Regions from separate parts of the Actinomadura sp. 9N215 genome, predicted to be linked through region 3. Evidence: riboswitches for the same ligand, from Rfam matches in the RefSeq annotation. Region 3 holds a riboswitch; each other region holds the start of a gene.
The links. A riboswitch is a leader RNA that binds a small molecule or an ion and turns the genes downstream of it on or off. The one in region 3 is predicted to bind thiamine pyrophosphate.
Positions count from the first base shown of each region.

Region 1: another riboswitch for thiamine pyrophosphate. It lies ahead of thiO (glycine oxidase ThiO); the one in region 3 lies ahead of ACH34T_RS08230 (purine-cytosine permease family protein).
Region 2: another riboswitch for thiamine pyrophosphate. It lies ahead of thiC (phosphomethylpyrimidine synthase ThiC); the one in region 3 lies ahead of ACH34T_RS08230 (purine-cytosine permease family protein).

Region 1 covers NZ_JBIRBA010000019.1:178,662-183,104, forward strand. The annotation lists gene thiE (thiamine phosphate synthase) at 1-41, opposite strand, end outside; gene ACH34T_RS28745 (Rv2175c family DNA-binding protein) at 168-542, opposite strand; gene ACH34T_RS28750 (NAD(P)/FAD-dependent oxidoreductase) at 621-1,862, opposite strand; TPP riboswitch at 1,955-2,069, shown strand; gene thiO (glycine oxidase ThiO) at 2,059-3,186, shown strand; gene thiS (sulfur carrier protein ThiS) at 3,183-3,383, shown strand; gene ACH34T_RS28765 (thiazole synthase) at 3,390-4,175, shown strand; gene ACH34T_RS28770 (DMT family transporter) at 4,342-4,443, shown strand, end outside.
Region 2 covers NZ_JBIRBA010000005.1:265,486-269,928, forward strand. The annotation lists gene ACH34T_RS11450 (4'-phosphopantetheinyl transferase) at 1-413, shown strand, start outside; gene ACH34T_RS11455 (TetR/AcrR family transcriptional regulator) at 439-1,029, opposite strand; gene thiC (phosphomethylpyrimidine synthase ThiC) at 1,231-2,967, opposite strand; TPP riboswitch at 2,963-3,076, opposite strand; gene ACH34T_RS11465 (hypothetical protein) at 3,191-4,285, opposite strand; gene ACH34T_RS11470 (sensor histidine kinase) at 4,427-4,443, shown strand, end outside.
Region 3 covers NZ_JBIRBA010000003.1:578,500-582,942, reverse strand. The annotation lists gene ACH34T_RS08230 (purine-cytosine permease family protein) at 16-1,383, opposite strand; TPP riboswitch at 1,378-1,487, opposite strand; gene ACH34T_RS08225 (rhodanese-like domain-containing protein) at 1,740-2,075, opposite strand; gene ACH34T_RS08220 (SSI family serine proteinase inhibitor) at 2,122-2,583, shown strand; gene ACH34T_RS08215 (Fpg/Nei family DNA glycosylase) at 2,694-3,557, opposite strand; gene ACH34T_RS08210 (heavy-metal-associated domain-containing protein) at 3,917-4,129, shown strand; gene ACH34T_RS08205 (hypothetical protein) at 4,205-4,443, shown strand, end outside.

The DNA.
Region 1 (4,443 bases), on a different contig from region 3:
CGCAGCGCGACGGCGCGATCGGTGGGGAGATGCCTGGACACGGCTGGGCGACGTCCTTCCGGAATGGGTTCGCGGGGTCGCGCGCGGCGGTTCGTCCCGTCGCGCGGCGACCCCGCGATCGTGTCAGACGTTCGGAGATTCAGACGTTTCGGAAGCCGGTGGACGGCCTAGAAGGCCAGGGCCTGGGCGCGGCGGCGGACCTCGGTCCCCCGGTTCTCGGTGAGGGCGTCCACGGGCGTTCCCGGCAGCGTGTCGTCGGCGGTGAACAGCCAGCGGATGGTCTCCACGTCGTCGTACCCGGCGTCCGACAGGAGCGTCAGCGTGCCGGGCAGGCCCTTGATGACCTGGCCGTCCTTGATGAACGCGGCGGGCACCATGGGCTCGCCCTCCCGGCGCACGGCGAGCAGGCGGTGCTCGCTGATGAGCTGCTTGATCCGGTTGGGCTTGATCCCGAGTCGCCCGGCGGCCTCCTTGAGGGAGAGCCATTCGCCCGCGAGGGCGTCGGTCCGGGGGTCCAGTGCGCTGTCAACGGTTGCGTGCATCTGCGTCACGACCCCTTGCTACCACGCCTTCGGAACCCTCAAACCCCCTGAACAGCCGTTACCGTCCGGCGGCGCTCGCTATCGGCGAACGGCCTGGCGGACGGGCACGTCGGGGTCGGCGATCGCCTCGGCGTCCACGGGCGCGCCCGCCGCGATGGCGCGCCTCGCCTGCACCAGATCGCGGGGCCGGTCGACGGCGAGGACCGCGTCGAGCCGGTCGCCGGTCAGCCACACGGCCGTCCACTTCCGGCCGGACGGGTCGCCGCGCTGGACGATCCGGTCGGACGCCGCGTGGCTCCCCGCGTACTGCACCATGCGTCCGAACTGCTCGGACCAGAAGTAGGGGGCGGCGTCGTACACCGCGTCCTGGCCGAGGAGCGTCGCGGCGGCGACGTCGGGCGCGTTGAGGGCGGTGTCCCAGTGCTCGACGAGGAGCCGCCGCCCGTACCGCGCCGACCACCAGGCGGCGCAGTCGCCGACGGCGACGACGTCCGGGCGGGCGGACCCGGGCTCCTCCGCCCCCGCGTACGCGCGGAACGACCCGTCGGTGACCACGCCCCGCTCCAGCAGCAACCCGGACCCCTCCAGCCAGGACAGGTCCGGACGGACACCGACGCCGACGACGACCTCGTCCGCGTCGATCCGGCCGCCCCCGGCGAGGACGAGACCGCCGTCCCGCACCTCGGCGACCTTGACGCCGGTGCGCAGCTCGACGCCCGCCTCCGCGTACCAGGGCGCGGTGAGCGCGCCGGCCTCGGGGCCGAGCGCGCCGGCGAGCGGCGTGTCCGCGGCCTCGACGACGGTCACGGCGCAGCCCCTCCTCGCGGCGGCGGTCGCGACCTCGGCGCCGATCCAGCCCGCGCCAACGATGACGATCCGGGCGCCTCCGGTGAGCCGGGACCGCAGGTCGCGGGCCTCCTCGATGGTGCGCAGGACGTGCTGGGGCCCGTCCCCCGGAAGCGTGATCGGGACGGCCCCGGTCGCGATGACCAGCCCGTCGAACGGAAGGTCGCCCGCCGTGGACGCGACGACGCCACCGCGCGCGTCCGAACTGTGCGCGTCCAAACCGTGCGCGTCCAGGCGGAGGCCGGTGGCGCGCTCGCCGAGCAGCAGTTCGCAGCCCAGCGCGTCCCAGTCGGCGTCGACCGTGGTGTCGTCCGTCTCGCCCGCGAGGACGGCCTTCGACAGCGGCGGCCGGTCGTAGGGCGGATGCCGTTCGGCCGAGACGAGGGTCAGCCCGCCCTCGTACCCCCTGCTCCGCAGCGACTCCACGGCGCGCAGGCCGGCCAGCCCGCCGCCCACGACGATGACCCTCTCCATGAGAATCACCCTAAACGGCCGCCTTTCCCGCTGGACGCTTGTCCGGACAGTGCTCACGCCCCCGGGGACGTAAGGTGGAGAGCGGGCAAAACAGCACAAAGCGCGGGAGTCCGGTGCGACCGGGCTGAGAGGGCGGCTGGAACGGGCCGCCGACCGCCACGACCTGATCCGGATCATGCCGGCGAAGGGAGCGCGCATGGAGATCGTGATCATCGGCGCCGGGGTCATCGGCCTGGCCACCGCCTGGCGGGCCGCCGCGGGCGGCGCCGGCGTCACGCTGGTCGATCCCGAGCCCGCGAGCGGCGCGTCCGCGGTCGCCGCGGGCATGCTCACCCCGGTCAGCGAGCTGACCTACGGCGAGGAGCCGCTGCTGCGGCTGGGCCTCGCGTCCCGCGACCGGTACGGCGCGTTCGTCGCCGAGCTGGAGGAGCTCACCGGCCTGGAGACCGGCTACCGCACCGACGGGATCATCGAGGTCGCGTTCGACGCCGACGACCTGAAGTACCTGGACGACCTGCGCCGCTTCCAGGAGAGCCTCGGCATCCCGGTCGAGGCGCTGACCGGCCGGGAGTGCCGCCGCCTTGAGCCGATGCTCGCGCCGGGCGTGCGCGGCGGCCTGCTCGCCCCCGAGGACGGCTCGATCGACCCGCGCCGGCTGACTCCGGCGCTGCTCGCGGCGGGCGAGAAGCTCGGCGTCCGGCTCGTCCGGCGGCGGGCGGCGGGGATCGTCGTCGAGCGCGACACGGCGGTCGGGGTCCGGCTCGACGACGGGACGACCGTCGGCGCCGACCGGATCCTGCTGGCCGCGGGCCCCTGGTCGGGCGACCTCGACGGCCTGCCACCCGGGACCGTTCCACCCGTCCGTCCGGTCAAGGGGCAGGTGATCAGGCTCCGCGCCAGGACGCCGTTCATCGGCCGCTCCACGCGCGGGATGGTGAAGGGCTCGTCGGTCTACCTGGTGCCGCGCCTGGACGGCGAGATCGTCGTCGGCGCCACCCAGGAGGAGCTGGGCTTCGACACGCGCGTCACGGCCGGCGGCCTGTGGGAGCTGCTGCGCGACGCCCGCGAGCTGCTGCCCGGCGTGACCGAGCTGGAGTTCGCCGAGGTGTCGGCGGGCCTGCGTCCCGGCTCGCCCGACAACGCGCCCGTGATGGGGCCGTCCGCGCTGCCCGGCCTCGTCATCGGCACCGGGCACTTCCGCAACGGCATTCTGCTCACCCCCGTCAGCGCCGACATCCTGTCAGCGACGCTGCTGGACGACCCCGTCCCCGACGTCGCCGAACCGTTTTCGCCAGGCCGCTTCTCCTCCGAGGTGCACTCATGAAGGTGATCGTCAACGGTGAGCCGCGCGAGCTGCCGGACGGCGCGAGCGTGGCCGAGGTGATCGCGTCCGTCGCCGGGACCGCGTCCGGCGTGGCGGCGGCGGTGAACGACGAGGTCGTCCGGCGCTCGGCGTGGGAGGCGACGACGCTGCGCGACGCCGACCGCCTGGAAGTCCTGACCGCCGTCCAGGGAGGCTGACGAGGCATGGAGGACACCGTGGAGACGGAGCCGCTGGTCATCGCGGGCGAGGAGCTCGGCTCCCGGCTGATCATGGGGACCGGCGGCGCGCCGAGCATGCACGTCCTGCGCGAGGCGCTGGCCGCGTCCGGGACGGAGCTGACCACGGTCGCGATGCGGCGCGTCGACCCGTCCGCCCGCGGCTCGGTGCTGGACGTGCTGACCGAATCCGGCATCCGCGTGCTGCCGAACACGGCGGGCTGCTTCACGGCGGGCGAGGCCGTCCTCACCGCCAAGCTGGCCCGCGAGGCGCTCGGCACCCACTGGGTCAAGCTCGAAGTGATCGCGGACGAGCACACCCTGCTGCCCGACCCGATCGAGCTCGTCGACGCCGCCGAGCAGCTCGTCGACGACGGGTTCGCCGTCCTGCCGTACACCAACGACGACCCCGTCCTGGCGCGCCGCCTGGAGCAGATCGGGTGCGCGGCCGTGATGCCGCTCGGCTCGCCGATCGGGTCGGGCCTCGGGATCCGCAACCCGCACAACATCGAGCTGATCGTCGAGCGGGCGGGCGTCCCGGTCATCCTGGACGCGGGGCTCGGCACCGCGTCCGACGCCGCGCTGGCGATGGAGCTGGGCTGCGACGCGGTGCTGCTGGCGACCGCCGTGACCCGCGCCCGGCACCCGGCGCGGATGGCGGCGGCGATGCGGCACGCGGTGGAGGCCGGACGGCTGGCCCGGCTCGCCGGACGCATCCCGAAGCGCCGCTACGCCCAGGCGTCCTCCCCCTTCGAGGGCCTGGCGACGTCGTAGCGCCATCGAACGTCGTAGCAACTCTAAACGCCCACCCTTAGAAATATTCGCTGGACCTGAAATGTCGGCGCCAGCAGACTGAGGGACGTCCACCAAGCCCGGCGTGCCGCAACCCTGGGCGTCGCTTCGGTGTTCGTGGAAGCGTCCACTACCTAAGGTGCGTCACATGCAGCAGGACAGCGGCCCGCGCGTCGACAGGCTCGCCGTGGCGGCCGCCATGGTGACGGTGGTGCTCTGGGCGTCCGCGTTCGTCTCGATCCGCAGCGCG
Region 2 (4,443 bases), on a different contig from region 3:
ACGGCGTCGTCGGCAGCATGACGCACTGCGACGGCTACCGCGCCGCCGCCGTCGCCCGCGCCCGCGAGCTGGCGTCGCTCGGCATCGACGCCGAGCCGCACGCCCCGCTGCCCGACGGCGTCCTCGACGCGATCGCCCGCGCCGAGGAGCTGCCGCACCTGGACGGGTTACGCCGCGCGTCCCCCGGCGTCCACTGGGACCGGCTGCTCTTCTGCGCGAAGGAGGCCGTCTACAAGGCGTGGTTCCCGGTCACCCGCAGGTGGCTCGGCTTCGAGGACGCCGCCCTCGCCTTCGACCCCGCCGGGACGTTCACGGCCCGGCTGCTCGTCCGCGACGCCCCGTTCGCCTCGCTCGACGGCCGCTGGACGGCGGGAAACGGCCTGATCGCCACCGCGATCGCCGTGGAACCCTGACAACCCCTACCGCTCTTTGGAACCGCTACCGCGTCTTGCCGGGGACCAGCCCGGCGATGGCGACGGCCAGCAGCCGGTCGGCCGCGTCCGGCTCCCCCTCGGTGACGATCGCGATCGCGCCCGCGAGCCGCAGGGCGTCGGCGAACACGGCGTCCGCCGGCACGTCCCCGGCGTCCTGGGCGCGCCGGAACAGCGCCTCGCCCGCGTCGCGCATCGCCCGGCACGCCTCGGACGGCTCGGTCCGGTCGTCCCGCAGCGACGCCACGGCGGAGGCCGCCATCCCGCGGAACGCCGTGGTCTGCGCGATGAACGCGCGCAGCCACGCCGTCAGCGCCTCCCCGGGCGCGGGCCAGACCAGGAGCTCGCGTCCCGTCGCCGCCAGCGCGTCGTAGCCGTCGGCGAGCAGTGCCTCCAGGAGGTCCTGGCGTGCCGGGAAGTGCCGGTAGAGCGTCCCGATGCCGACGCCCGCCAGCCGCGCGACGGCCTCCAGGGAGGCGCCGGCCCCGTCGCGCTGGAACATCTCCCTGGCCGCGGCCAGGAGCCGGGCGCGGTTGCGGCGCACGTCGGCGCGCATCGCCCTGGCCGGGGCGGTCTTCGGCGTGTCGTCGCTGGTCACCTGAGTCGTCGGTCCTTCCCGGAGGGCCGGCGGCGATCCGGGGGATCCGCGGCGTTGGAACGGTCCCTCGATAGTAGCGGCGCGGCGCCGTCGCCGGGTCGCCGGCCTCGCCGGGAAGCGGAGAGGCCCGCCGCGGCGCCGTCCGCGGCGGGCCTCCGGCCCCTGGGGCGGGTGGGCCTCAGGCCCGCCCGCGCCGCCTGGTCAGCCGCCGCCGGGGGACAGCGGCAGGTAGACGCGGCCGCCCGCGGCCTTGAACTCGTCCGCCTTCTCGCGCAGGCCCGCCGCGAGGGCGTCCTCCTCGGCGAGGCCGTGCTCGTCGGCGTACCGGCGGACGTCCCGGGTGATCTTCATCGAGCAGAAGTGCGGCCCGCACATCGAGCAGAAATGCGCCGTCTTCGCCGGGGCGGCCGGGAGCGTCGCGTCGTGGAAGGCGCGGGCGGTGTCCGGGTCGAGGGACAGGTTGAACTGGTCCTCCCACCGGAAGTCGAACCGCGCGTCCGACAGCGCGTCGTCCCACGCCTGCGCGCCCGGATGCCCCTTCGCCAGGTCGGCGGCGTGCGCGGCGATCTTGTAGGCGATGACGCCGGCCTTGACGTCGTCGCGGTCCGGCAGCCCGAGATGCTCCTTCGGCGTGACGTAGCAGAGCATCGCGGTGCCGTGCCAGCCGATCATCGCCGCGCCGATCGCCGAGGTGATGTGGTCGTAGCCGGGCGCGATGTCGGTCGTCAGCGGGCCGAGCGTGTAGAACGGCGCGCCGTCGCACCACTCCTGCTGCAGGTCGACGTTCTCCTTGATCTTGTGCATCGGGACGTGGCCCGGGCCCTCGTTCATCACCTGGTTGTCGAACTCGGCGGCGATCCTGGTGAGCTCGCCCTGGGTGCGCAGCTCGGCGAACTGCGCCTCGTCGTTGGCGTCGGCGATCGAGCCGGGGCGCAGGCCGTCCCCGAGCGACCACGTGACGTCGTACGCGGCGAAGATCTCGCACAGCTCCCTGAAGCGCGTGTACAGGAAGTTCTCCTCGTGATGCGCCAGGCACCACGCCGCCATGATCGACCCGCCGCGGGACACGATCCCGGTCTTGCGCCGGGCCGTCAGCGGCACGTACGGCAGCAGCACCCCGGCGTGGACGGTCATGTAGTCCACGCCCTGCTCGGCCTGCTCGATCACCGTGTCGCGGAACACGTCGAAGGTCAGCTCGGCGGGGTCGCCGCCGACCTTCTCCACCGCCTGGTACAGCGGGACCGTTCCGACCGGCACCGGCGAGTTCCGCAGGATCCACTCGCGGGTGGTGTGGATGTCCCTGCCCGTCGACAGGTCCATGATCGTGTCGGCGCCCCAGCGGGTCGCCCACGTCATCTTCTCGACCTCGTCCTCGATGGACGACGCCACCGCCGAGTTCCCGATGTTGGCGTTCACCTTCACCAGGAAGTTCCGGCCGATGATCATCGGCTCGGTCTCGGGGTGGTTGACGTTGGCGGGCAGCACCGCGCGGCCCGCGGCCAGCTCGTCCCGGACGAACTCCGGCCGCACGCCCTCGCGCAGCGCCGCGAACTCCATCTCCGGCGTGATCTCGCCCCGCCGCGCGTACGCGCGCTGCGTCACCGCGCCGCCGGACGCCCGGCGCGGCCGCCGCGGCAGGAAATCATCCTGGACCGCTTGTGATCGGGACGACGCCTTGCGGCCGTCGTCCTCGGGGCGGGCAGCCCGGCCCTCGTACGGCGCGGTGTCGCCGCGCCCGGCGATCCACGGCTCCCGCAGCGCGGGCAGCCCCCTGCGGACGTCGGTCTCCGCCGCCGGATCGGTGTACGGCCCGGACGTGTCGTATAGGACGACGCTGTCGCCGCTGGTCAGTGGCACGTCCCGCATCGGGACGCGGATGTCGGGGCGCGAGCCCCGCAGGTACGTCTTGCGGGCGGCTGGAACCAAAGGTTCGGTCATGACGACTCGATCTCTCCCTACGCCGGCATTACCCGGTCAGGTTCATGCGGTCAGCGGCCGTCCCAGCCGCTATCTCAGCCCGGTTCGCCGGGCCCCCGCGATCTGTCGTACTCGACGCTAACCCGGCGCACCCCGGTTGCGGCAACCGCCGTCCATGGGATAAGGCCGCGGTGACCGCCCGGGTCGGCAGGCGGGGCGCCGGAGGGTCGGGCCAGTGGGCGGGTCAGGAGGGCTGGCGCGCGAGCCGCACCACCATCGGCAGCGCCAGGGTGAGGGTGCGCAGCGGGTCCGGTGCGGACCGCGAGCGCTCCAGCCACATGCCGCCGTCGTCGGCGCCGCTCCCCGTCCGCAGCGACGCGGACTCGCGCCCGTCGATCCCGGTGACGACGTGCCGGTCGCCGTCCTGCCGGGTGGTGCCGAGGAGCATCCCGCCGGCCGTGTGGAAGGACGGCTCGCGCGACCCGTTGATCACGCCGATGAGCCGTCCGTCCGCGCCGTACACGCGCATGCGGCCGCCGGTCAGCCAGGACGTCTTCTTGAAGGCGAGCAGCCTGCCCGCGTGGGGGTCGCGCAGGACGATCGTCCGGCGGCCCCGGCCCCGGCCCCGGCCGGGCTCGCGGCGGAAGCGGCCCTCGCCCGCCGCGCGCCTGGCGAGCCGCCCGCACGGGACGGCGACGAGGGCGCCGCCGCCCTGGTCGCGGTAGCGGCCCTTGCCGTCCACCAGGACGCGGTCGGCCCTGGCCAGCGCGTCCGCCGGCGGCCGCGCGACCTCCTCGCCCTCGTCGTCGAGGACGCGCCAGCGGACGCCGAGGCTCTCCGTCGCCGCGGCGCGCACGGCCGGGAGCCAGCCGGAGGGGAGCGACCGGTCCCGGAGCAGCGTGGCCGCGCCGCCTTCCACCTTCGCGACGTCGCCGACCTCCGGCGCCGCCTCGGGGTCGAACCAGACCGTCCAGACCGGGTCGGCGACCGGCCACACGATCCCGACCGCGTCCACCGCCGCGGCCGGGACGACCGCCCTCCGCTTGCCGCGGCGCAGGACGAGACCCTTCTCCCCGATGGTCACGACGAGCCGGTTACGGAAGATCACGAGGGCCCAGAGAACGGCGGCCACGGCGACGAGCGCGCCGCCCCCGCCGTACAGGGCGATGACCCTGCGGGCCTCATCGGGCTCCCACGCCCCGCCGCCGGCGCGCATGGACAGCGGGACGAGGAGGCCGGCCGCCAGCGCGGCCAGGCACACCCGCAACGGCCACCGGTAGGCGCCCCGGCCGAGCGTGATCCGCAGTTCCGGGGGGACGGTCGGGGGAGCGACGGACACTGTCAGCCCTTCGTGATGGCGTCTGCAGAAACGGGGATCTGCATGGGCGGAGCGTACTGAATCGCGCCGGAGGCGGGGCGATGTGCGTAGATCGTCGGGCTTGGAGAAAATGGTCGGGTGGTGACGGTGCCCCGGAGCGGTGTGACGGCGCGAGACGC
Region 3 (4,443 bases):
TACTTTCCGGTAAGGCTACCGTCTGGTAATCCGGCCGATGAGGAGCGCGGCCGCCCCGGCGACCAGGAACGACAGCAGCGAGGCGCTCATCCAGCTCTGCGGCGCGAAGTGCAGCGCGTCCTGGACGTCCCGCCAGAAGCCCGCCCACCGGCCGACGGTGCCGGGGTTGATGAGCTGGTACACGACGAACCCGATCGCCCAGGCGGCGATCATGCCCCAGCGGGACGGCGCCGTCCGCGACACGTCCCAGCCGCCGTCGCGCCCGCGGCGGCGGCCCAGGAACCGGCGGCCCAGGAAGAAGTCGGCGGCGAGGACGCCGAGCATCGGCACGAACACCGATCCGATCAGCGACAGGAACCCCGCGTAGTCGCCGATGTCCAGCGCCAGCGCGAGCACCGTGATGACGACGCCGAGCGCCACGCTCAGCACCCGGCGGTCGGCGCGCGGGACGAGGTTCTGGATCGACACGGCCGTGGAGTAGGTGTCGGCGAACGACTGGTCCGCCTCGCGCAGCACGAACACCGCGAAGAACACCACGCCGAGCGTGACGTTCAGGAACGGGTCGAAGACCTTGGCCGTGTCGCCCGCGACGAGCGCCAGCGCCAGCAGCCCGAGGACGTACGCGACGATCTGCGTGACCGAGTACCCGGCGGCCGCCGCGCCGAAGGCCGCCCGCTCCGTCCGGGAATGCCGGGTGTAGTCGGCGGCGACCGGGACCCAGGAGATCGACACCGCCAGGGCCGCGTCCGCCCCGATCCAGAACCCGCCCCACGATCCGTCCGTGAGGTCGGGCAACGGCTCGCGCAGGAGCTGGACGTAGAAGTACACCAGTGCGATCGCCACGGCGACGGTGACGTACCGCCGCAGCAGCCGCACCGAGCCGAGCGGCCAGATCGTCAGCACCGTCGTGACGGCCCCGGCGGCGACCACGTAGCCCCAGCGCGGCACGCCGTCCCACAGCTCGCGCGCCGCGTCCGCGATGACGATCAGCTCGAACGTGCCCCAGCCGACGAGCTGCGCGACGTTCAGCACGGTCGGCGCGTACGACAGCCGCGCGCCGAACAGCCCGCGCAGCAGCACCATCGCGGGCTGCCCGGTGCGCGCCCCGGGGACCGCGGCGAGGCCCAGCATCAACCCGCCCAGGACCGTTCCAACGGCCATCGCCACGATGCCCGCCATGATCGACAGGGTGGGGAGCCCTTCGGCGTCCGGCGCCAGGACGGTATAGGCCCCCGAGAAGGCCAGCAGGCTGACCCCGAGGTTCGCCCAGAACGCGCTCTGATCCCAGAATCCGAGGACCCTGGGCGCGGGCTCGTCGAGCGTGAACGGAGCCTCGTCGTTCGGACGCGCCCCACCGGCGCGCGCATCAACCTCAGACGTCACGGGGACACACACTCCCTACGCCGGCATTACCCGGACAGGTTCCTGCGGTCGGCGACGCCTCGAAGGCCGCCCTCTCAGCCCGGCTTGCATCCGTCCGGCTTGCGCTGGTTCTGCCTGCGCCCAGGCCCTGCCTGCGCCAGTTCGGCTGGCGTCAGATCGGTCTGGAATCCGGCCGGTGCGGCCCGAGCTCCCGCGGTTATCGGTCGCGCCGATCGTACAACCGCCCGACCCACCCCAAAAGGGCGTAGATCACCTCAATCGGAACTGATCACAACGAGCCGGGCCCGTCCGGCCACTTATGGCCCGGCCACCTCAGGCCACGTACGGGCGTCCATCGGACGGTGTGCAGGCGGCCGTCAGGCCACGTACGGGGCGCCGTCGCCGCCGCCCTCCATCGGACGGCCCGCCTCGACCCAGCCCTTCATCCCGCCGTCGACGTTCCTGGCCAGCCAGCCCGCCTGGTTGAGCGCCACCGTCACCTGCGCGGACCGCGCCCCGGACCGGCAGATCACGAAGACCTCCTGGTCCCGGGGGATCTCGCCGGCACGATCACCCAGCTGGCCCATGGGGATGTGGACCGCCGCGGGCGCGTGGCCCGCGTCCCACTCGTCCTGTTCCCGGACGTCCAGCAGGTAGCCGTCCTGCGGGACGTCGGCGGCTCCCACCGCCGGCACGTCGTCCCCGAAATTCATCACACCCCCATGGAACCGCGCGAAGCCCCCCTGCGTCGAATCACCCATGCGGTATCGGACGCTCCTTTTCGCGTCGCCCGGACTGGCCCTGGCCCTGTCCATGACCGCCTGCGGCGACGAACAAGCCAAGGGGACCCCCGCCGACAAGCCTTCGGGCACGACGTCCGTGCAGCCCTCCGGCACGCCGGCGGACACCCTCACCGTCAATGTCAAGGCCTCCAAGGAGGCCCCCGCCAAGACCTGGACGCTGAACTGCGCCCCGCCGGGCGGCGACCATCCGAAGGCCGCCGACGCCTGCGCGGCCCTCACCAACGTCAAGGACCCCTTCAAACCCGTCCCCAAGGAACAGCAGTGCACCATGATCTACGGCGGCCCCGAGCTCGCCACGGTCAAGGGCACCTGGAAGGGCAAGGAGATCGACGCCAAGTTCTCCCGTGACGACGGCTGCCAGCTCCACCGCTGGACGCAGGTCGGCCCGCTCTTCGGCAACGTCCCGAAGGTCCGCTGAACGAGCCATCCCCGTTCCGGCTCCGTCCAGAAGTCACGACAAACGACAACCCACAGGCCCCGCCCGGTCGACCGGACGGGGCCTGTGGGTTGTTTCAGGAGGCGGGCGGGTTATTTCAGGAGGCGGGACATGCGGCGGTCGGCCAGGGGCTTGCCGCCCGTCTGGCAGGTCGGGCAGTACTGGAGGGACGAGTCCGCGAAGGACACCTCGCGGACCGTGTCGCCGCAGACGGGGCATTTCTGGCCGGTCTTGCCATGGACGCGCAGGCCGGTCTTCTTCTCGCCCTTGAGGTCCTGGGCCTCCAGCCCGCGAGAGCGTTCCACGGCGTCGCGCAGGGTGGTGACGATGGCGTCGTGCAGGGTCGCGACGTCGTCCTCGGTCAGCGAGGCGGCGATCTTGAAGGGGGACATCTTCGCGACGTGCAGCACCTCGTCGGAGTAGGCGTTCCCGATTCCCGCGATCACCTTCTGGTCGCGCAGCAGCCCCTTGATCTGGGTGCGCTTGCCGTCCAGGATCGCGGCGAGCGCGGCCGGGGTGAACGCGCCGTCCAGCGGGTCGGGGCCGAGCGATGCCACGCCGGGGACGTCCGCCGGGTCGCGGACGACATAGACCGCGAGGCCCTTCTTCGTCCCGGCCTCGGTCAGGTCGAAGCCTGAGCCGTCGTCCAGATGGACGCGCAGCGCCAGCGGGTTCTTGCCCCCCGGCCGGACGGGCCTGGCCGGGATCTCGTCCCGCCACCGCAGCCACCCGGCACGCGCCAGATGGATCACCAGGTGCGGGCCGTCGACGTCCAGGTCGAGGAACTTGCCGTGCCGGGCCGCGCCCGTGACGGTCAGCCCGCCGAGCGACTGCACCGGCGGGTCGTACGTCTTCAGCGCGGAGATGGCGAGAACGTCCACGCGCGCGATGACGTGTCCGACGACGCGCTCCCGCAGGAATCCCGCCAGCGCCTCCACCTCAGGTAGCTCAGGCATGGATTCAGTATCGGCGACGAGGGTCGATGCCGGTGTCCACAGGGCTGTGGAAGCCTGTGGAAAAGCCTGTGTACAACTCCGGATTCGGCGGCGCGTGCGGCGTTTTCAGGGGCGATACCTCGGCGAATCCCCGCAAACCGGCGGACGGTGGCAGGGACGGGCCGTCACCCAGGGTGTGGATAACTTCCGTGTAACGACCCGTCGGTAAGCGGTGCGCAGGGGTGTTCGGTGGGCTCGGCGGGGGTGTGACCGGGATCTCGAAATAACCCCTAGGGGGTACGGGTTGCGAGGGGTGTGCCGTTATGGCAGCATGAGGGCCGTCGGATACCCCCTAGGGGTACAGTCAAAGGGAGTCGCCAATGAGCACCGCCACCGCCACCTACACCGTCACCGGGATGACCTGCGGCCACTGCGTCAGCGCTGTCACGGAGGAGGTCACGCAGATCACCGGCGTGACCGCGGTGGACGTCGACCTGCCGACCGGCCGGGTCACCGTGACGAGCGACGCGCCCCTCGACGACGCCCTGGTCAAGGACGCCGTCGAAGAGGCCGGTTACGAGCTGAAGCCATGATGGCGCGCACCTCGCCCGACGCGGGGTGCGCCCCCTGAGTTCCGTGCCTCCGGGCACCGGGTTGGAGTGATCGGAATGAACAGCGCGATCAAGCTGGGAGCCTACGTCGCCGGGCTGGCGGTCGTCTTCGGCGGCGCCGCCGGGGTCGGCAAGATCGTCGGGCCGGTGGGCGCGTCGGCGGAGACCGCCTCCCACGACGGCGGCGGGCACGGCGGAAGCGGCAGCGGAGGCCACGGAGGCGAAGGCGCCGCGTCGCATGCGCCTGGTGGACTTCAGGTCTCCGAGGACGGGTACACGCTCGTCCCGCGGAGGAC